Regions from separate parts of the Caminicella sporogenes DSM 14501 genome, predicted to be linked through region 2. Evidence: a T-box and tRNA genes for the amino acid it is inferred to sense, from the RefSeq annotation. Region 2 holds a T-box; the other holds one or more tRNA genes.
What was found. The T-box of region 2 lies ahead of proS (proline--tRNA ligase). A T-box ahead of a tRNA ligase gene usually reads a tRNA of that ligase, here a tRNA-Pro.
Positions count from the first base shown of each region.

Region 1: it encodes a tRNA-Pro, which carries the amino acid that the T-box ahead of proS (proline--tRNA ligase) is inferred to sense. The anticodon was not compared.

Region 1 is NZ_FRAJ01000007.1:7,068-19,234, reverse strand. It holds gene BUA90_RS04905 (NAD(P)-dependent malic enzyme) at 18-1,193, opposite strand; gene BUA90_RS04900 (Fe-S-containing hydro-lyase) at 1,206-1,754, opposite strand; gene BUA90_RS04895 (fumarate hydratase) at 1,825-2,667, opposite strand; gene BUA90_RS04890 (spore coat protein) at 3,040-3,513, opposite strand; tRNA gene BUA90_RS04885 (tRNA-Arg) at 3,789-3,864, opposite strand; gene BUA90_RS04880 (ABC transporter ATP-binding protein) at 4,032-4,997, opposite strand; gene BUA90_RS04875 (ABC transporter ATP-binding protein) at 4,997-5,986, opposite strand; gene BUA90_RS04870 (ABC transporter permease) at 6,007-6,912, opposite strand; gene nikB (nickel ABC transporter permease) at 6,938-7,867, opposite strand; gene BUA90_RS04860 (glutathione ABC transporter substrate-binding protein) at 7,991-9,523, opposite strand; tRNA gene BUA90_RS04855 (tRNA-Leu) at 9,997-10,080, opposite strand; tRNA gene BUA90_RS04850 (tRNA-His) at 10,135-10,210, opposite strand; tRNA gene BUA90_RS04845 (tRNA-Gly) at 10,297-10,370, opposite strand; tRNA gene BUA90_RS04840 (tRNA-Pro) at 10,375-10,451, opposite strand; gene BUA90_RS04830 (metallophosphoesterase) at 11,241-11,717, opposite strand; gene BUA90_RS04825 (XTP/dITP diphosphatase) at 11,714-12,167, opposite strand, start outside.
Region 2 is NZ_FRAJ01000020.1:9,114-21,280, reverse strand. It holds gene disA (DNA integrity scanning diadenylate cyclase DisA) at 1-972, shown strand, start outside; gene BUA90_RS10450 (NAD(P)-dependent oxidoreductase) at 1,187-2,437, shown strand; gene BUA90_RS10445 (CarD family transcriptional regulator) at 2,675-3,151, shown strand; gene BUA90_RS10440 (PIN/TRAM domain-containing protein) at 3,335-4,453, shown strand; gene ispD (2-C-methyl-D-erythritol 4-phosphate cytidylyltransferase) at 4,698-5,408, shown strand; gene ispF (2-C-methyl-D-erythritol 2,4-cyclodiphosphate synthase) at 5,474-5,947, shown strand; T-box leader at 6,044-6,265, shown strand; gene proS (proline--tRNA ligase) at 6,526-7,971, shown strand; gene BUA90_RS10420 (cysteine-rich small domain-containing protein) at 8,059-8,319, shown strand; gene BUA90_RS10415 (acyl-CoA dehydratase activase) at 8,480-9,250, opposite strand; gene BUA90_RS10410 (putative Se/S carrier protein) at 9,325-9,582, opposite strand; gene BUA90_RS10405 (double-cubane-cluster-containing anaerobic reductase) at 9,602-10,900, opposite strand; gene BUA90_RS10400 (YbaK/EbsC family protein) at 11,050-12,167, shown strand, end outside.

The DNA of each region.
Region 1 (12,167 bases), on a different contig from region 2:
TATATCTTTATTTTTTATTATATTCTACTAACACCTGTTTTTTTTGCTGCGTTTTTTACAGCTTCAGCAACATTTTTTACTACTCTCTTATCAAATGGTTTTGGTAAAATATTATCTACTGTCAATTCATCATCTGAAATAGTATTAGCTATTGCATAGGCAGCTGCAATCTTCATTTCTTCATTTATATCTGAAGCTCGGACATCTAAAGCACCTCTAAATATTCCCGGAAAAGCTAATACGTTATTAACTTGATTTGGAAAATCTGACCTTCCAGTTCCAACAATAAAAGCTCCACCAAGTTTTGCTTCATCTGGCATTATTTCTGGTATAGGATTTGCCATAGCAAATACAATAGCCTTATCTGCCATGCTTTCTATCATTTCTCTAGTAACTATATTAGGAGCAGATACTCCAATAAATACATCCTTTCCTTTTATTACATCTTTCAATGTTCCTCTTTCTTTATTTTTATTAGTTATTTTTGCCATTTCTCTTTTAGCCCAATTTGCTTCTTCATAATCTTCATTAATTACTCCTTTTTTATCACATAAAACTATATTTCCTACTCCAAGTTTTAATAAAAGCTTTGTTATTGCTATCCCAGCAGCTCCTGCTCCATTAACAACTATCTCTATTTCTTCTATTTTCTTATTAGTAAGTTTTAATGAATTTATAAGTCCTGCTGCTACAACAATAGCTGTACCATGCTGGTCATCATGAAATACAGGTATATCTAATATTTTCTTAAGTTTTTCTTCTATTTCAAAACATCTTGGAGATGCTATATCCTCAAGATTTATACCTCCAAATACAGGTTCCAAAAGTTTTACTGTTCTTACTATTTCATCTACATCCCTTGTATCAAGACAAATTGGAAAAGCATCTATATCTGCAAAGCTTTTAAAGAGTACAGCTTTACCTTCCATGACAGGTATTGATGCAGTAGCTCCTATATCACCTAATCCAAGGACTGCTGTACCATCACTTACAACTGCTACCAAATTTGATTTTGAAGTATAATCATATACTGCATTTTTATCTTTACTAATTACTCTACATGGTTCTGCAACCCCTGGAGTATATGCAGTTGACAATTGTTCTTTATTTTCAACCTTTACTTTGCTCACTACCGATATTTTTCCTTTTTTCTCTTTATGTAACTCTAAAGCCAGTTTATTATAATCAATCATTAACTATCACCTTTACTTTCTTTCATATTTTTTTCTTTCAGTTTCATATAAATTATTTCCTTTACTATCTATTACTACTACAACCGGAAAATTTTCTACTTTAAGTCTTCTTATAGCCTCCGGTCCTAAATCTTCATATGCTATAATCTCACTTTCTTTAATACAATCAGCTATTAAAGCTCCTGCTCCCCCAATAGCTGCAAAGTAAACTGCTTTATTTTTTATCATTCCATCTATAACTTTTTTGCTTCTGCTGCCTTTTCCAATCATCCCACTAAGTCCTAAATTAAGTAACGGTACTGTCAAATCGTCCATTCTATAGCTGGTAGTAGGACCAGCTGAACCTATCACTTTTCCGGGTCTAGCTGGAGCAGGTCCTACATAATATATCACTTGATCCTTTAAATCAAAAGGAAGTCTATTTCCATTTTCTATTGCATCTACAAGTCTTTGATGTGCTGCATCTCTACCTGTATATATTATTCCACTGAGATAAACAGTATCTCCGGCTTTTAAACTTTCTACTTTTTCTTTTGTCAAAGGAGTAGTAATCCTTTTTATTTTATCAGACATTTGAAATTATCTTCCTTTCCTCTAATAAATCAAAATCTTTTTTGAATTAAAATTCTTTTCAAATAATCCTTTCTTCATGCCTTGAAGCATGACAGTTAATATTTACTGCAACTGGCAATCCTGCTATATGAGTAGCAAACACTTCAATATTTACAGCTAAAGCAGTCGTCCTTCCTCCTAATCCTTGAGGTCCAATTCCTAAATCATTTATTTTTTTCAATAAATTTTCTTCCATTTTTCTTATATGTTCTAATTTATTATGTTCTCCAACTGGTCTAAGCAGAGCTTTCTTTGCCATATAAGCAGCCTTATCCAAAGTCCCTCCTATACCTACACCTACTACTATTGGAGGACAAGGATTAGGTCCTGCTTCAGATACAGTTTTAATTACAAAATCTTCAACACCTTTTATTCCATCAGAAGGTTTAAGCATTTTTGTTCTGCTCATATTTTCACTACCAAACCCTTTAGGTGCTACAGTAATCTTCACCCTATCTCCAGCTACAATATCATAATAAATTATCGCTGGAGTATTATCCCCTGTATTCTTTCTTATCAAAGGGTCTTTAACAACAGATTTTCTTAAATAACCTTCCTTATACCCCTGCCTTACTCCTTCATTTATGGCATCTGTTATATTACCACCTATTAATTTGACATCTTGACCTATTTCAACAAAAATAACAGCCATTCCAGTATCTTGACACATAGGCACTTTATCATTTTTAGCTATTTCTGCATTTTTTATTAGATTTTCTAATATGTCTTTACCTACAGGTGATTCTTCCAATTCTTTAGCTTTTTTTAAAGCATTAATTACATCAACACCCAAATTATAATTTGAACTCATACACATTTCTTTGACAACATCTCTTATTTTAAATACATGTATTTCTCTCACTTTTCACACCGTCCAATTTATTTTTTTCAAAAATAAATCGACATAGGTAAGCATACACCTTTGCAAAGTGCACATCCCCATGCCGAAATGTTTCTAAGAAATAAGTAATGGATAAATCACTCACTTAGAAACAAGGCATTATATCTTTCACAACCCTTGCATTTTAATTATATAAAATATTCAGACACTTTTCAATCTCTAAGATTATTTTTAAAACTATTTACTATAAATTTATTTTTAAACACACTCTTTTTACCTATTTTGAATAAAAAACATTAACAATAAAATATCCTATAGAAAGATTTACTTTAATCTATCTATAGGATGATATTTTAAAAACTTAACTATAAAATCAAATCAATTGCTAGAAATTTATTTAACATTATACATTCCATGGCTATTCATATAATCAAAAAGTTCTTTTCCATGCTGTTGTTCATCTTGCTGTATATGTTGAAGTGCTTGTCTAATAGTTGGATTTACACATTCGAATATTACAGTATCATATGTTCCTGATACATATTTTTCAGTAGATAGCAAATCGTTACATAAAACTTTGTCTTTTTGATTGCTCATAACATTTTCTGAATTCATTTGCTGTACCTGAGCTTGTTGAAACATAACTTGCTGATTTATCTGTGCATGACTTAAATTAGGTTGTTGCCCATTAAGTATTTGATTAATAATATCATAATGATGCTGTTCTTCAGTTGCAATTTTATTAAATAACTGTTTTAATTGCGGGTCTTGTGCTTGATTTGCATAATTTTGATATTTTTTAACACATATTTCTTCTTGATTTCTCTGTTCTTCTAAAAGCATTCTTTCTTTTTGACTAATTTGCATTAAACCACCTCCTTGAATTATTCTTTACAATCAAATAAATTGTTATTCATATTTTCTACTACTATTATCGTAACTTTTCAAATTTTATACTTCAAAATATTATTTTAATAACAAATATATTTTTAATATTTTTATTAATTATAAATTTCATAAATAGATAATAAATCTTTAAAATCCTATAAAATTAACTTAAATACTTATTAATTATTCATTATTACTTATTAATAAAAAATACCAGCTAAAATTTTAATAGCTGGTATTTTAACAGATATAATTGGTGCACCCAGAGGGACTCGAACCCCCAACGCCCAGATTCGAAGTCTGGCACTCTATCCATTGAGCTATGGGTGCATTTATTTCTTATATTACTTTATTAATATTAGCATATAGATGTATATTAATCAAGTACAGTATACTCTGTAAAACTCACAGCTATTTGTAAAAAATAACTCTAAAGGCAGTATAACCTTTAGAGCTATATAAATATAGAGAGAGGTCTACACATTTATATGAAAATATTATTTTAGCTTGTCTACCATATGACATGCAACAAAATGTTCATTTCCTATATCTTTTAATTCAGGCTGTTTAGAAGTAGCCATTTTACAGCTGTCAGCATAAGGACATCTTTTAGCAAATCTACATCCCGGTTCTGGATTTATTGGAGAACTAATCTCTCCTTTTAAAACTATTCTTTCTTTTTTGCGATGTATACTTGGAACTGGAATAGCTGATAAAAGTGCCTTCGTATAAGGATGAATAGGATTTTTAAAAAGTTCTTTAGCAGGTGCTTTTTCAACCATTTGTCCAAGATACATAACTGCTATCTCATCAGAGAAATGTTTAACAACTGATAAATCGTGAGTAATAAACATATAAGTAAGTCCAAATTCTTCTTGAAGGTCTTGCATAAGGTTTAATACCTGTGCTTGAATAGAAACATCAAGAGCAGATACTGGCTCATCACATACTATAAACTTAGGATTTAATGATAAAGCCCTTGCTATACCAATTCTCTGTCTTCTACCACCATCAAGCTCATGCGGATAAGCATTTACAAGTCTCTCTGCTAATCCAACTGTATCCATAAGCTCTGAAACTCTCTTATTAAGTTCAGCTTTATTCTTAACTAATTTGTGAATTATTAAAGGCTCAGCTATTATTTCACTGACTGTCATTCTTGGATTAAGTGAAGCAAATGGGTCTTGAAATATTATCTGCATCTCTTTTCTAAGTTCTCTTAACTGCTGTTTATTGAACATTCTTATATTTTTACCTTCAAATATTATTTCCCCATCAGTTGGTTCATGAAGTCTTAAAATCGCTCTACCAGTAGTTGATTTACCACAACCTGATTCACCAACTACACCAAGAGTTTTACCTCTTTCTATTGAAAAAGTTACATCATCAACGGCATGTAACATTCCTTTAGGTGTTTTAAAGTACTTTTTAAGATTTCTAACTTCAAGTATTTTATCTGCCATTATCTTTTCACCTCCGCATCAACAAGACCTTCATAAATTAAGCACTTAACCTTATGTCCATTTTCTATTTCAGTAATTTTAGGTTCTTGTTTACTGCAAATATCCTTAGCGTACGGACATCTTGGATGGAATTTACATCCTTTTGGAAGGTTTGTTGGGTCTGGCATCAAACCTTTAATAGGCTTCAATCTGTCAACTTCTTCTTCTAAATTTGGTATTGAACCAAATAAACCTACAGTATAAGGATGTCTTGGATTTTCAAATAACTGCTCAAGTGATGCAGTTTCTACTATTTCACCAGCATACATAATAGCAACTTTATCACATACTTCTGCAACCACACCTAAATCATGAGTAATTAAAATCATCGCTGTCTTAAATTCTTCCTTCAAATTATTCATTAAATCAAGTACTTGTGCTTGTATTGTAACATCAAGAGCTGTTGTAGGTTCATCAGCTATTAAAAGCTTTGGATTACAAGCAAGTGCTATAGCTATTATAACTCTCTGTTTCATGCCTCCTGAAAACTGATGCGGATAATCATTTACCCTTGTCGCTGGAATACCAACAAGTTCAAGCATTTCCTCTGCTTTTTTCATAGCTTCTTGTTTTGACACATTTTGATGTATTTCAATAACTTCAGCTATCTGTTCCCCTACAGTCATAACAGGGTTTAATGAAGTCATAGGGTCTTGGAATATCATAGATATTTTATTTCCCCTAATCATTCTCATTTCTTCTTCAGAAATATCTAATAAATTTCTCCCTTCAAATTCAATTGACCCATTTATAATTTTACCCGGAGGATTAGGTACCAATCTCATAATACCCAACGCAGTAGTAGTCTTACCTGCTCCTGTTTCTCCAACTAATCCTAACGTCTCTCCTTCATTAAGCTTAATATCTATACCGTTAACAGCTTTAACTGTTCCATCATCAGTTATATAATGTATAGTTAAATTATTTATATTTAGCAGCTCTTTTGCCATCATCTACACTCCCTTCTAGATTATTGCTTTAATCTTGGATCTAGTGCATCTCTTAAACCGTCACCTACTAGGTTAAGTGCAAGAATTGTAATCATAATTGCAAGTCCCGGGAAAGTCGTTACATGCCATGCATATCTTAAATACTGTCTACCTCCAGCTAGCATTGAACCCCATTCCGGTGCTGGTGGTTGAATACCAAGTCCGATAAAACTAAGTCCTGCTGTAGAAAGAATTGCTCCTGCAACACCTAAAGTCCCTTGAACTATAACAGGTGCTAATGCATTAGGTATTATATGTTTTAAAATTATTCTCGCATCACTAGCCCCTATTGCTTTAGCCGCTTCTATAAATTCTTGATCTCTTATAGATAAAACTGAAGCTCTAACTATTCTTGCATATGAAGGAACCGAAGATACGCCAATTGCTAGCATTAAGTTAAATAGAGATGGTCCTAATGCTGAAACTATTGCAATAGCCAATAATATACTTGGAATTGCTAAAAATATATCCATTGCTCTCATTATTACATTATCTAATTTTCCACCATAATAACCTGCTATTGCTCCTAAAGTTCCTCCTATAATTATAGAAATACCAACAGCAATTATTCCGACATAAAGTGAGACTCTTGCTCCATGTACCATTCTTGCAAATATATCTCTTCCAAATTCATCTGTTCCAAGCCAATGCTCTGCACTTGGTCCTTTTAATTTATTAGCTAAATCTATTTTTACAACTACTTCATCATAATTTGCTATAAAATCTGCAAAAATTGCTAATAAAACTAATACAGTAAGTATAGCTAATCCCAACATAGCCATTTTATTCTTTTTCAATCTTCTCCAAACTTCAGCCCACTGACTTCTCTTTTTATTTTTTTTCTTGTGACTTACTGACTCTTTTTTTAGCACTACATTTGAAGCCATATTTATACCTCCCTTTCAGTTAATTCTACTTGCTGTATTGCGATTTAATTCTTGGATCCACATATGCATATAATATATCAACCATCAAGTTAACAATACTAAAAGTTGTAGCCAAGAATACAACTGATGCTAAAACTGTAGGTGTATCTTTTTGTCTTATAGCTTCAACTAAAAGTCTTCCTACTCCCGGCCATGAAAATACTGTTTCAGTTAATACTGCACCACCTAGTAAATAACCAAACTGTAATCCTACAACTGTTATAACAGGTATTAATGCATTTTTTAGTGCATGTTTATTTACAACTTTCTTTTCTGCAACACCTTTAGCTCTTGCAGTTCTTATATAATCCTGTCTAATAACTTCTAACATCGATGAACGAGTCATACGAGTAATAATTGCTGCTGCACCTGTTCCAAGAGTTATAGCAGGTAGTATTATACTTGTAAATCCATCATATCCGCCAGATGGTAAAATTCCCAAAGAAACTGAAAATACTAATATGAGCATAAGTCCAAGCCAAAAGTTCGGCATGGATACTCCTAAAAGTGCTGCTACCATACTGATACTATCAATTAATGAATACTGTTTAGTAGCCGATATAATTCCTACAGGAATACCTATAGCAATTGCAATTGCAACTCCTACTACTGCTAAAACTAAAGTATTCGGAAATCTAGCAAATATTTCAGCAAAAACTTCTCTCTTTGTTGTATAAGAACGTCCAAAATCACCTTTTATTGCATTTCCCAAAAATCTAAAATACTGAACTAAAAATGGATCATCAAGTCCCATTTCTGCTCTAAGCTGCTGTACCGCTTCAGCTGGAGCATTCTCACCTAAAATCAACTGAGCTGGGTCACCTGGTGTAAATGACATAATTGAAAACACTATAAATGTAACCCCTAAAAGTACTGGAATAAGTAGCAATAATCTTTTTAATATATACTTATGCATTATAATCCTCCCTTCACATTTATAAAAATTATTAAGATTATGTCGTTCTTTTTAATTTTTTGTAAATTTTTTATTCCAAAGTAAAAGTAGGACCTTTCAAGGTCCTACTTTTTTATTTACTTTTTACTCAAAGTATACTCCATATATACTGTGATGTCCTGCTGGATGTAGTTTAAATCCTTTTACAGATTTTTGAATACCTGCATTTTGAGTTCCATAATAAAGCATTACATCTGGAGCATCATTTACTATGATTTCTTGAGCTTTTTTATAAGCTTCTTCTCTTACCTTTGGATCTATTGAAGTTCTACCTTTTTCTAAAAGCTTGTCTACTTCTTCATTTGTATAGAATGTTCTGTTACCAGCTCCACCATGCTGTGAACTGTGATATAAAGCATATAAACCGTAATCAGCATCTGCTGTAACTGTTGTCCAACCAAGGATAAACATATCGTGTTCACCTTTAGCAGTTCTCTCTAAATAGCTACCCCACTCAAGTGGTTCAATAGTTACATTTATTCCAACTTCTTTTAATTGAGCCTGAACTATTTGTGCTATTTGCATTCTAATAGGATTATCATTAGTCCAAATAGTAGTATCAAATCCATTTTCATATCCTGCTTCTTTTAACAATTTCTTTGCTAATTCTGGATTATAATCATATGGTTTGATTTCCCCATTATATCCAAATACTCTTGGTCCTATTGGCGAATTAGCTTTTTGTCCAGCTCCATTTAATACAGCTGTGATTATATCATCAACATTTATTGCATAATTTATAGCTTTTCTCACCTTTGGATTATCGAAAGGTGCTTTTTTCATGTTCATACCAATATATGCATATGAAAGTGATGGTCCTTCAATTAATTGTAACTTTTCATGATTAGCAACTCTATCTTTATCAATTGGTTCAATATCATAAGCTATATCAACTTCACCAGTTTCAAGTCCAATTGTTCTATTAGTCCCTTCAGTAATATTTCTAAATACTACATTTTTAATCTTAGCTGGTCCTTGATAATAATCATCAAATCTTTCAAGTGTTATTCTATCTCCAGCTTCCCAGCTTACAAATTTATATGGACCAGTTCCTATTGGATGTTGTCCATAATTATCTCCAGCTTCTTTTACAGCTTTTTCATTTAATATTGAAGCTGCAGTATGTGAAAGATGTGCTAAAAGTGGACCAAATGGTTCTTTAGTTTTAATTATAACTGTGTAATCATCTTTAACCTCTACACTATCAATTGCCTCTACTATATGTGCAACTTTTTGAGATTTCAACATTCTCTCTAAAGTAAATTTAACATCACTAGCCTTTAATTCTTCACCATTATGGAACTTAACACCTTTTCTTATATTAAATTGCCAAGTAGTTTCATCTAATTGCTTCCAGCTTTCAGCAAGTCCTGGAACTAATTCCATATCAACAGTAGCTTTAACAAGCGTATCGTAAATTTGCTTCATAACTCTAGAAGATGGTTGGTCATTAGTTGCATGTGGGTCAAGAGATTTTGCATCAGCACCTTGTGCAACTACTAATGTATCCTTTTCAACCTTTCCTTCATTTGCAGCTTTTTGTCCGCAGCCTGTCAGTGCTACTGCAAAAATCATAACTGCAGAAAGTATCATTAAAAACTTTTTGTTTTTAAACATCATGTTTTCCTCCCTTGATTGTCGTAATAAGTTTTTAAGGGGCCCCAATAATATTGCAATCAGTATTAAAATTGCAATATCAAAACTTATAAGTACCTTTTGTAAGACTTTAGTAATTTATTGAATTGTTTTAAATGACATGAATTTTCAAACAATTCACCATCTACTAAAGCCTCATTCATCAAATATAATCGATATACATATATGCTAAATGATTTTAAAAACAATTTCAATAAAATTTATATTTCTATTTTTTAATAATTCTATAACTGCTTGAAACAACTTAATTTCAACGTTTCTTAACATTTTTTAATACAAATGTCTAAATTGTAATATTTAATATAAATTACTTATTACAAATTCCAATTTTAAGAGTCAAATCTCTAGGATTTTTTATAATTCCTAATCTTAAAAATGCTAAAAAACAAAAACAACACCCAAAGTAATACTATTCTTTGAGTGCTGTTTTCACATGGTGCGGGTGGAGGGACTTGAACCCCCACGCACAAGGCACTAGATCCTAAGTCTAGCGCGTCTGCCAATTCCGCCACACCCGCATATGATAAATCTTTATCAAATTAAAAAACTTATAATTTTATTGGTAATTTTATTGGGGCGGCTGATGGGATTCGAACCCACGCATGCAGGAGCCACAATCCTGTGTCTTAACCACTTGACGACAGCCGCCACAAAAAGTAATAGCGTGTGTACAAAACTATCTATTAACACACGACTTACAATATATATTAAATTTATCACATACAAAAATAAAATGGAGCGGGTGAAGGGAATCGAACCCTCGCAACCGGCTTGGAAGGCCGGGGCTCTACCACTGAGCTACACCCGCTTAATGGTCGGGGTGGCAGGATTTGAACCCGCGACCCTCTGGTCCCAAACCAGATGCGCTACCAAACTGCGCTACACCCCGAACAACTTACGTAAGTAATTATACAGTATAAAATTATCTTTGTCAATAATTTATTTATATTTTTGCGATTATTTAATTTATAAAAGAATATCATCTATTTGTTAATATATATGAAATGATATTATGGTATAATTGATATAGACTAATTTTTAACACAAGTTAATAATATGGGGAGCTCAACCCTATCACTAAATACTCATAAAGAAAGGATGTGGCTTTTATATGAGCCTTTTTTTAAATAATCCAAGTAAATATTTATACTTACTTATATTTTTATATTTTTTCTTCATTCCTCGTTTTTACAGTATGAGTAACATAGAAAAAAATAAGTTTTTTAATATATTAAGTAAATCACACCTAATATCTATATTTTTTTTATTAATAATAGGCTCAATGAAAATTAATGATAATTCAAGCTTAATTAACTTATCTTATGTATACTGTACAATAACTGTAAACACAATAGCTGCTATAATTATTTTTTACTTAAAATTAGATATTGTTATAAACAATGCTCTTAAAAGATTTATTGGTCAAGAGTTTGTTCATAAAACAATGGTTATTTTTTATGCAATGATATTGTTTATATATTTATTTTTTCCTAGATTTAATTTCATATTGAAACATATAGCTACTATACTAACAATATTGCTTTCATTGAATTTTCTTAGTATAAAATATTTAAATGAAGAATAAATGTAAAAATGCAAAATGGGGCTGTCGCATTAGCAATTTTTAATTGCTAATGCGACAGCCCCTTTCTTATTTTATCTTTATGAACGCAACTTATTATATGAGAGTTATTAATTGCACATCTATATCATCTTTTTTTAGTTCTAATAATCCATAAGTAGCCTTATTTCCCATCCTAGGTCTTGAAACACTTCCAGGATTAATAAATAAAATACCCGACTCCCATATATACTGCGGAATATGACTATGTCCAAAAATAACTATATCAGCTCCAAGTTCTTGTGCTTTATAATACAATCGAGTCAAATTATATTTTACATCGTATTTATGTCCATGAGTCAAAAATATTTTTTTATTTTTAATTGTAAAAAACATTTCACTTGGAAAATCTTTCTTATAATCTGTATTTCCTCTTACTGCAATTACCTTAAGCCCAAATTTTTCCTTAATCATCATTGCATCCTCATATGTATCTCCTGCATGAATAATAAAGTCTACACTTCCCATATCTTCAATTGCACGATATATGCTCTTATAATCCCCATGTGTATCACTAATAATACCTATTTTCATATTACATCACCTAAAAAACTATTTAATTCTCTTCTAAGTTTTTCAAGTGCTTTTGCTCTATGACTAATCTTGTTTTTTATTTCTGGTCCTAACTGTGCAAAAGTCTTATTGTACTCTGGAACTATAAATAATGGGTCATATCCAAATCCATTCGTTCCCTTTTTTTCAAATCCTATTATACCTTCACATTCTCCTCTTACAACGAGTTTTTTTCCATCAGGTCTTACTACTGAAATTACTGAAACAAATCTTGCTGTTCTTTTATTAAAATCTACATCTTTAAGACTTTCAAGAAGTTTTTTATTATTTTCATCATCAGTTGCATTTTCTCCAGCAAAACGAGAAGAATAAACTCCCGGTCTGCCATCTAAATAGTCAACTTCTAATCCCGAATCATCTGCCAAAGCTATTAAGTTCGTTTTTTCCATAACAGTTACTGCTTTTTTCATA
Region 2 (12,167 bases):
ATAGTTATTGGCAATAATAAAGAAGTTATGGAGCTTATTGATGGTGGTTTTTTTATTAATATAGATTTTACACCAGCATATTTATATGAATTAGCCAAAATGGACGGAGCAATAATACTTAGTTCTGATGGAAAAAAGATTTTATATGCAAATGCTCATTTGAATCCAAACCCTTCTATTCCCTCTTCTGAAACGGGAACGAGGCATAGAACCGCAGAAAGAGTTGCAATACAGACAGGAAATATGGTTATTTCTATATCACAAAGAAGAAATATAATAACTATTTATAAAGGATGGTCAAAATATGTGCTTCAAGATATAAATAAGGTTTTGACAAAGGCAAATCAAGCAATGCAGACTTTAGAAAAATATAAATCGGTATTAGTTCAAGCTATGGCAAGTTTAAGTGTATTAGAGCTAGAGGATTTAGTAACTTTATATGATGTATGTTTAGTTATACAGCGAACTGAAATGGTAATGAGAATAGCAAATGAAATAGAAAAGTATATTATAGAGTTGGGAAGCGAAGGAAGATTAGTTAGTATGCAGTTGGAAGAATTAATTGTTTTTGTAAAAGAAGATGGAAAACATGTTATAGAAGATTATAGAATAAATGACCAAACAAAAACGATTGATATAATAAATATTGAGCTTAGAAATTTATCGTCTGAAGAGTTATTAGATTTGTCTAATATATCTAAAATTTTAGGCTTTGTGAATGATGTAAATACTCTAGATATGCCTGTTATGCCGAGAGGATATAGAATTCTTTCTAAAATACCGAGAATACCTAGTGGAGTTGTAAAAAATATTGTTGAACATTTTAAAGATTTTCAAAAAATTTTGAGGGCGTCTATTGAAGAATTATATGATGTAGAAGGTATAGGTGAAGTTAGAGCAAAAATAATTAAAGAGGGACTTAGAAGAGTAAGAGATCAGGTACTTTTAGATAGACAATTGCTTAAAAAATAAATCTTAATATAATTAATAGATAAAAAATTATAATCATCTCCCATTTATCCATTTGTTCTAATATAGGTATTAATTTTGTACCTTTTCTTAGTCTTTCTGAAACAATTTGGTTAAAGTATAAAAGTTAAATTTTATCATAAATAATATAAATAATATTTAAATTTTTTTAAAAATATTATATGATGTAATAAATATTTATTTAGGAGAGATTTTTATGGCTCAACATATTATAGAAGAAGCTAAAAGATGTTTACAGTGTAAAAATCCTAAATGTAGTAAAGGATGTCCAGTTAATACACCTATAAAAGAGGCAATAAATCTATTTTTAAATGGAGAAATTTTCAAGGCTGGAGAAAAATTATTTTTAAATAATCCTCTTTCATCAGTTTGCTCTTTAGTATGTCCTCATGAAAAGTTTTGTGAAGGTAGTTGTATACTTTCAAACAAAGGTAATCCTATTCATTGGAGTTCTATTGAACATTATATATCAGATTATTATTTAAATAAAATGAATATAATTTCAAATATTGATCCGAATAAAAAAATTGCAATAGTAGGTTCAGGACCTGCAGGAATTACAATTGCATTTATTTTAGCATCTAGGGGATATGATATTACGATATTTGAACTTCATGATAAAATAGGAGGGGTTTTAAGATACGGTATACCAGCTTTTAGGTTGCCTAAGGACATTTTAGATAGATTGGAAGAACAATTAATCAAAATGGGTGTAAAAATAAGACCTAATACTTTAGTAGGTCCAGTTATTACAATTGATGATCTTTTTAGAGATGGATATAAAGCTGTATTTATAGGTACTGGAGTTTGGAATCCCAGACCTCTAAGAATTAAGGGAGAGAGTTTAGGAAATGTTCATTATGCTATAGACTATTTAAAAAATCCCGATGTATATAATTTAGGTAAAAAATTATGTATAATTGGTGCAGGAAATGTAGCTATAGATGTAGCAAGAACTGCTTTAAGAAAAGGTGTTAATGAAGTTTATATAATGTATAGAAAAGGTAAGGAAGATATGTCTGCTAACAAACATGATATAGAATATGCTAAATTAGATGGAGTCAAGTTTGAATTTTATAAAACTCCTATAGAAATAATTGATAGAGAAGGAGTTAAATATTTAAAAACTAAAAAAGTTAAAGAAGATGGAGAAGAAAAATTGATTGTGTTAAAAGATTCAGAAGGAATATTTAAAGCAGATTCTATTATTATTGCAGTTAGCCAAGGACCAAAGGCAAATATAGTTTTACATAATAAAGGAATAGAAATAAATAAATCTGGTTTAGTAATAACAGATGAGTGTGGGAGAACGACTAGAGAAGGTATTTTTGCATCTGGTGATGTAGTAACTGGAGCTAAAACTGTAGTTGAAGCAGTAAAATTTTCTAAGAAAGTAGCAGATGCTATAGATGAATATGTGTCTAAAAATTATGGTGGCATTAATTAACATGCTACCTTTTTTTACGTATAATCTGTTATTTATGTGGATTATGTACATTATTTTTATTATGTAAAAAAAGTTTTTTAGATAATATATTTAAAATAGGTTTTTAAGTTTTTAGGGAAACTTTTTAAAATTATGTTGACAATGATAATAAAACTGTGATAAAATATTTAATTTCTTGACATTGGACATAGAATGTTGTATACTGGAAATGTGGAATGTTTATTAGGAGGTCAGTCTATGTTCAATATTGGTGATAAAGTAGTATATCCCATGCATGGTGCTGGTATTATTGAGTCTATTGAGGAAAAAGAAATTTTAGGAGATAAGAGGAAATATTATATTTTGAGATTACCTCTGAGAAATATGAAAGTAATGATTCCTCTAGACAATGTAGAAGCCATGGGACTTAGAGAAATTATTTCTAAAAAAGAAGTAGAACAAGTACTTGCAGTATTAAATGATGATAAAACTAAGATGCCTCAAAATTGGAATAGAAGATATAGAGCAAATATGGATAAGATAAAGAGTGGAGATATTTATGAAGTAGCAGGTGTAGTTAGAAATTTAATGTTGAGAGATAAGGAAAAGGGATTATCAACAGGAGAAAGGAAAATGCTTAATAATGCAAAACAGATACTTATAAGTGAACTAGCATTAGTCAATGATTGTGATGAGGTAAGTATAGAACAACTAATAAATGACGCAGTCCAATAAAATTATAATGGGCGTCTTAATAGACGCTTTAATTTTATGTTTGAAAATTTAATAAAGTTTTAATGATTGTTAGAGTTTAAATGTTATATTATATGGTTATAAGTTTGTAATAAAGATTATTTAATAATAATTTTGTTATAAAAAGTAGTTAGTATGGTTATAATCAAAGGGGAGGTGAATAAAATGTTCAATAAGATTATAAGAGGTTCTTTAACATTAGCAGGAGCCTCGGCTGGATATGCGCTAGGCATATTAATTGCTAAAATTATAAAAGTACAAGGTTTTGTAAAAATATCCCCTATAACTCCACTTGTAGAAATTATTATAAGTATATCAGGAGCAGTCTTATTTGGAATTATTTTGTTTATTATGACTCCTTGGTTGATGGGTAAAGGTTTAAAGATTGCTAATTGGATTGAAACAGAAATTCAAAAAATACCAACTACTGATATTTTAGTGGGTTCTCTTGGACTTATAATAGGACTTATTATTGCTTATTTAATTAGTCAGTTGTTAATGGATATTCCTATTCCTATATTGGGAATAATCCTTTCGATTATAGTATATATATTTTTAGGATATTTAGGAATAAGTATAGCAACTAAGAAGATTAATGACATTGTGATTCTTCCAAATATTTTCAAATTAAATATTGGGAAAGAAAAAGAAGCAATTAAAAATGAATATAAATATCAACCTAAGATATTAGATACAAGCGTAATAATTGATGGAAGAATTGCAGATGTTTGTAAGACGGGGTTTGTAGAGGGACCATTAGTAATTCCAGAGTTTGTGCTTGAGGAATTAAGACATATTGCAGATTCATCTGATTCACTTAAAAGAAATCGAGGAAGAAGAGGACTAGATATACTTAATAAAATTCAAAAAGAGTTACAGATTGAAGTTCAAATTGTCGATACAGATTTTGAAGATATAAGCGAAGTTGATAGTAAATTAGTAAGACTTGGGCAAGTATTAAATGGTAAAATAATAACTAATGATTATAATTTAAATAAAGTTTCAGAACTTCAGGGAGTTCCGGTACTTAATATAAATGAGTTGGCAAATGCAGTAAAACCAGTAGTTTTACCGGGTGAAGAAATGGTAGTTCAAGTGATAAAAGAAGGTAAAGAAACAGGTCAAGGGGTTGCATATTTAGATGATGGGACTATGATTGTAGTTGACGGTGGTAAAAAACATATTGGAGAGACGATGGATGTTTTAGTTACTAGTGTGCTTCAAACTGCAGCGGGAAGAATGATTTTTGCAAAACCTAAGTATATGGTTAATAAAACAGCATAAAAAGTCTGGCGAATATTTCGTCAGACTCTGTTTTTTTATAATTAAAAAATTTCAAATATTTTTTGTAAAAAATAAAATTATTTAAATAAATTGATGAGAATTAAAAAACTTGAAGAAATATTAGAAAGTATTTGTTGTTAACTATTGACTATTACTCTAAAATAAATTTAATATTAAAATTGGGTGAAAAGTTGCTAACTTTATTTTTTGCAATAATAAAATTAAAGATAGGAGATAAGGATTTATGCTTAATAAAGTGTTTGTTTCTGCTATTATAGCTGCTGCCGGACAAGGTAAGAGAATGAAAAGTAGAATAAATAAGCAGTATCTTGAACTTGATGGAAAACCAATATTGATACATACGTTAGAAGTATTTGATAAAATAAAATACATTAATGAGATAATTTTAATATTAAAGGAAGATGAAATAGAGTTTTGTAGAGAAAAAATATTAAATAGATACGAATTTAGAAAAAAAATAATATTAGTTTCTGGTGGAAGAGAAAGACAAGAATCTGTGTATAATGGGTTGAAGTTTGTAAATAAAAATGCACAAATTGTTGTTGTTCACGATGGAGCAAGACCTTTTGTAACTGCAGATGTTATAGAAAAGAGTATATGTGAAGCTTTAAAAAATAAGGCGGTTGGAGTGGGTGTACCAGTAAAGGATACTATAAAAGTTGTAGATGAAAATAGTTATATTATAGATACACCAGATAGAAGTAAATTATGGGGAATACAAACACCTCAAGTATTTAATTATGATATTTTAATTAAAGCACATGAAAAAGCAATAGAAGATAATTATTTGGGAACTGATGATTGTGTATTGGTCGAAAGACTTGGACATAGAGTAAAAATGATAGAAGGAAATTATGATAATATAAAAATAACTACTCCTGAAGATTTAATATTAGGGGAAGCAATTTTGAACAGAAGAAAGTCGAAAATATAAAAAAAGTTTTTATTTCCCGGGAAATAGGTCGAATATATTTATTTTATAAGGAGTGTGAAAAAAATATGAGAGTAGGAATTGGCTATGATGTGCATAGATTAGTTGAAGGAAGAAAACTTATACTTGGTGGTGTTGATATTCCATATCAAAAAGGACTTTTAGGACATTCAGATGCGGATGTTTTACTTCATGCAATCAAAGATGCTATGTTGGGGGCAGTAGCTTTAGGAGATATTGGAAAGCTTTTTCCGGATACAGATAACAGATATAAAGGAATATCAAGTATAAAACTTCTTAGTAAAGTTAATAATAGATTGAAAGAAAAAGGATATAGGGTAAATAATATTGATGCTGTGATTATAGCTCAAAAGCCTAAAATGGCTCCTTATATAGAAGATATGAGAAAAAATATTGCAAATACTTTAAGTATTGATAAAGACTCTATAAATATTAAGGCTACAACTACTGAAGGTCTTGGATTTACTGGAACGGGAGAGGGAATAGCTGCTCAAGCTATTGTTTCTGTTGACAAAATATAATATTTTATATATTATATTAACAAAACAAAAAATCAGACATAATTTTTAAAAGTTAGAAATTAAGAGTCTTTTGAGAACTCAAATAATTTTATATTGATTTTGGTTATGAAGGGAAATAGTAGAAATGATGATGCCTACAGAGAGTGAAATCCATTGGCTGGAAGATTTCACAGGATATATGCATTTCGAACCCGTCCCAGAGCTTATGACGAATAATAAGTCATACGGTTGCGATACCGTTATCATCGCTAAGAGGGAATCTAGTAGTTGATACTAGATTAATTAGAGTGGTACCGCGAGAATACCTTCGTCTCTAAATAAGAGATGAAGGTTTTTATTTTTATTGTGAGTTTTTGTGAGAAATTAAAATTTTCAGCTAAAGCTAAAATAAATATATGAAAAGATGTAAAGTTTTAGAGTAGGAATTAGTTAAAGTTCAGAGTTGTGAAAAGGCCTTTTATAACTCTAAAATGAGAGATTATAAAGTTAAAAACATATTTAAAAATTTATTAAACAAATTTAAAATGAGTCTATGAAAATCAGATTAAAATTAAAAAATAATAAGGAGGATTTTTAGTATGAGTAAAAATGATAAGGAGTTTGTTAAAGAAATTACGGCTATGGAAGTAGATTTTCCTCAGTGGTACACAGATGTTATTTTAAAGACTGACTTAGTAGATTATTCACCAGTTAAGGGGTTTATGGTTATTAAGCCATATGGATATGCTATTTGGGAAAATATTCAAAACTATCTTGATAAGAAATTTAAAGAAACTGGACATAAAAATTGTTATTTTCCACTACTTATACCTGAAAGTTTACTGAAAAAAGAAGCTGAACATGTTGAAGGTTTTGCACCTGAAGTAGCTTGGGTAACTCATGGAGGAAAGGAAAAGTTAGCAGAAAGATTATGTGTTAGACCTACTTCGGAAACTATAATCTGTTCAATGTATGCAAAGTGGTTGAAATCTTATAGAGAACTTCCATATTTATATAATCAATGGTGTAGTGTTGTAAGATGGGAAAAGAGTACTAGACCATTTTTAAGAACTTCTGAGTTTTTATGGCAGGAAGGACATACTCTTCATGAAACAGAAGAAGAGGCTCAAGAAGAAACATTGAGAATATTAGAAATTTATAGAGAAATGGCAGAAAATTTATTAGCTATGCCTGTAATTACAGGTAGAAAGAGTGATAAGGAAAAATTTGCAGGTGCTCATGCTACTTATACTATGGAAGCACTTATGCATGATGGTAAGGCTCTTCAAGCTGGTACATCTCATAATTTAGGTCAGCATTTTACAAAGGCTTTTGAAATTACTTTCTTAGATAGGAATGGAGATTTACAGAATCCTTATCATACTTCATGGGGTGTATCTACAAGATTAATAGGTGGATTAATAATGGTTCATGGAGATAATAGAGGATTAGTACTACCACCAAGAGTAGCACCTATTCAAGTGGTTATTATACCTATAGCTCAACATAAAGAAGGAGTTTTAGATAAGGCTTATGAGCTTAAAAAGCTTCTTCAAGATGTGGGAGTAAGAGTAGAACTTGATGACAATGAAAATTATTCACCAGGTTGGAAATTTAATGAATATGAAATGAAAGGTGTACCTGTTCGTATAGAAATAGGACCAAGAGATATACAAAACAATCAAGTTATGGCTGTGAGAAGAGATACTTTAGAAAAGCAGTCAATTTCAATGGACGGATTAGCAGATTCAATATTAAATTTATTAGATACAATTCATAATGATATGCTTGAAAGAGCAAGAAAACATAGGGATGAAAATACTTATTATATTGAAGATTTTGAAGATTTGAAGAAAAAGATGACTGAAAAACTTGGATTTGCTAAAGCTATGTGGTGTGGAGAAAGAGAATGTGAAGATAATCTTAAAGCAGAAACAGGTGCTACAATAAGATGTATACCATTTAAGCAAGAAGACCTCGGAGATAAATGTCATTTTTGTGGAAAAAAAGCAAAACACATGGTTTATGTTGCTAAAGCATATTAATAATTAAACAGTAAAATACAAGGTACTTAGGAAAATTAAACCTTTGTACCTTGTATTAATATATTTTATATAATAGGGGGAGAATTTATGAGTGAAAATTATAAGTTTGTACAAAATACTAAATGTGAATATTTTCCATGTCATAATGTAAAAGATAAGTCAAAGTTTAACTGTCTATTTTGTTTTTGTCCTTTATATATGCTTGGAGAAAATTGTGGAGGTAATTTTAAATATACTAATGGTATAAAAGACTGCAGTGATTGTATGATACCGCATTCAGAGGGAGGATATGATTATATAATGTCAAAGATGGGTGAGGTAATAGAAAAGGCAAGTGAAAGAGAATAGTAAATGATATGTCTTTGTAATTTTAAATAATAAAAAAGTTACAAAAAATAATTAAGAATTAAGAGCTATTAAGGTCAATATAACTCTTAATTCTTAAAAATTTTAAATTCTTAATTTTTATTAAAAAGTATTTAAATTAATTTATTAATATGAGCCTTATTTATTTATTTATCATATTCCAACCTATTACAGCAGCACCTAATGCTCCTATTATTTGAGAGTCTGGAGGAGAATAAAGTGGCTGTTTTATTTTTTCTTCAATTATTGATTTTATAATTTTTGATTTTGCTACACCACCAGTAAAGGCAATAGCGTTTTTAAGCTTAATTTTATTTAACATAGCAGTGCCTTTATTGGCAATAGAGTGAGCTATACCTGAAGCTAATTTATTTTTGTCTATACCTTTTGCTAAAAGACTAATAACTTCTGATTCTGCAAATACTGTGCACATACTAGTTATAGGTTCTGGTTTTACATTATGAATAATTTCATCAAAAGATTCTACTTCTATTCCCAGTACATTTGCCATAACTTGAAGAAATCTACCTGTGCCTGCTGCACATTTGTCATTCATAATAAAATCTATTACGTTTCCATTATCATCTAAACTTATGACTTTGCTATCTTGTCCACCTATATCTAAAATAGTTCGAACTTTATCATTTAAAAAATAAGCTCCTTTTGCATGACAAGTTATTTCAGTAATTTTTTTATCTGCAAAAGGCATAGATATTCTACCGTATCCTGTTCCTATTATTAATTTTATATCGCTTTTTTTTATAGAACTTTTTTCTATCAAAATATTTAAGACATTTTCAGAAGCTTTTTTAGGACTCCAACCTGTAGGTATAATGACTTTTTCTACAATATTTCCATTGAATAAAACAGCTTTTGTTGCAATAGAGCCAGAATCAATACCAACTGAATACATTACAAATCCTCCTATAGATTTAAAAAACAATTTGAATTGCAAGGAATAAATATCTTTATTTTTAACAATTTGATTTAAAAATTAAATAAACTATTTTTCTTTTTTTTCAGTGTGTATATACCTTCATAGTCTATGGAAGGGTTATTTAGCAGAAGATTTTCAACTATGTCTTTATCTTTTGGATTGATTTTTAATGATATACCACAGCATTTGCTAAGTGTTCTAGGAGTAGGAACGATGGTATATTCTATGTTATTACTTTTTAAAATTTTTTCAAGAGCTAATCCATCAGTATGACTGGGAAATAATATATAGGTTTCAAGTTCTTTCATTAAATCACCTTGTATTGTTTTATTTTGTAACAGCTACTTTTTTGTTAGTTTCTAACATTTCAAAAAAGGCTTCTAATCTAGTCTTAATTTGTCCAGCGTCTTGCAAACCGTAATCAGTTTCAATCATGATAACGGGAATTCCTTTTTTATCAAGAGCATCTTTAACTTTTTTAAATTCAGTAGCGTATGTAGTACAGAAAGGTAGAGTAAAGTAAACAATGCCATCAGCATTATACTCTTTATAAAGTCTTAATATATCATCAATTCTTCCTTTGTTAGGAGTAAAACATGCACAGTTTATATTTAAATATCTATCGGATAGAGCTTTTATTTGTTCATCTAAAGTTTTTCCATTTTCATCAACTAAATTTTCAAAATATCTAGTGCCTGTACAAGTTTCTTCGCATACAACTGCACCACCACTGCTTTCAATAATATGGTGAAGTTTCCAGTTGGGAATGGCCATAGGAGTTCCAGTTATAAGGATTCTAGGAGTATTTTCTTCAAAGACAGATATTCCATTTTGAACTCTTTTTTCTAATTCATCACATAATTCATTGGTCTTTTCAATAAATCTTTTAGGGTCATCGTAAAATGCAATTTGAGATATTAAAAGTACATCTTTTCCACTTATAGGTAGTTTGTCAAATTTTCTAAATTCATAGAGTCTTTTTAAAACTCTACGTTTTTCATTAATTAATTTTATGCCTTCAGCTAGATTTTCTTCATTAATTTTATTGCCAGTTAGATTTTCTATTTTATCAATAAATATTTTTATTTCGTCTTGCCAGTGCAGATTATCTTTTTCTCTTTTCATTTGAGGCAAGTCCATTACATGAATAGGAGTATATTCGCTTAATATTTCCCAAGCTTTTTTCTTACCATCGCAAGTAGTTTCTCCAACTAAAAGGTCGCAGGATTGGAAATATGGACATGTAGCACTGATTTTGGCTCCAATAGAAGCTTTAACTAATGGACAAGTATTTCTAGGAAGTACTTTTTCTCCATCTGGGTGCCAAAAATCGGAACCACCACATAATCCAACACTTATAGCATCTGCGGCATTAATAACTTCATCTGGAACATATACACAAAAACTCCCTATTACTTTGCGATTGTTTTTTCTGGATTCTAATAATTCTTTTATTCTTAAACCGTGAACTTCTGATACTACAAAGTTGAAATAATTCATTCCTTGTGGACGATTTTTTTGAGAAAGATATATTTCTTCGTAAAATTGAGGTAATACTTCACATAGTTTATCATGTTTTTCTAGGTCCATATCAAGAGATTTCCACATTTCTCTGTAATCTGCCATATATGAGTTCCCCCTTGTAAAAAAAATTTATTCTGTGTAAATTATAATATAAAGAGAGGAATCTATTTACAATTATAGAAAAATACTATATATGTTATATAAGTATATAAAAAATTTATAATTTTTTAAAAGAATAGGAGAGATGAAAAATGTATATGAGTAAATTAGTTGGAAAAACTCTTAAAAAAATTGATGATGAGTTTTATTTGTCTAGTCAAGAACTGCTTATAAAATCGGGAATGTTTAGAAATATTGATTCCGGCATTTTTACAGTACTTCCTTTAGGTGTTAAAGTTTTAGATAAATTAGTAGATTTTTTAATAAAAAGAATAGAAAATTTAGGTTTTCAAAGAATTTATCTTTCAAATGATAGTGAATTTGTAAAAAATATGAGTCTTTCTATTAGGAATGAAATAAAGTCTTACAAGGAACTTCCAGTTTTTCTTTATGATGTGCAAACTTTAAAAAGGGATAAGGTAAGAATAAAAGAAGGTTTGTTTGGAGCTAAAGAATATAAGGAGTTAAGAGGTTGTAGTTTTTACAAGGAAGATGATGATTTGTCAAACAAGTGTAGTGAAATAATAGAAAATTATAAAAAAATGTTTAAAGAAATAGGATTAGAAATGTTAAGTTTGTCAGATTATAATCCTAAAAACAGTGGTGATATAAGTTATAGTTTTGTTGTAAAAGCTGATTGGGGAGATAAAGTTATATATAAGTGTAAGGATTGTGATTATACTTCTTTGGAAGAAGTTGCATCTTTTAATATAGATGAAAATGCTTCTGTTCAAGAAGCAGAAATAGAGGAAATATACACTCCTGATATAAAGACGATAAAAGAACTAGAAAACTTTTTAGGAATTAAAAAGGAAGATTTGGCTAAAACATTATTAGTGAAAATAGAAGATGAAGTAGTAGCTGTAGTTTTAAGGGGTGATAGAGAGCTTAATCTTTACAAATTAAGCAAAGTTTTAAAAGTTTCTGTTCATGATATAAAAATGGCTGAAGATGAAGATATAAAGGATTTAAATACAGTAACGGGATTTGTTGGCCCTGTAGGATTAAAAGGTGTAAAAATTATTGCAGATAGGGAGATATACAAGGGAGGATTATTTATAGCTGGTGCAAATAAAAAAGATTATCACATTAAAAATGTAGTAGCAGGGCGTGATTTTAAAGCAGATATTGTAGCTGATGTAAGCTATGTTAAGGAAGAAGATAGATGTCCTATATGTGGTGGAAGTTTTGTAAGAGAATATGCTGTAAA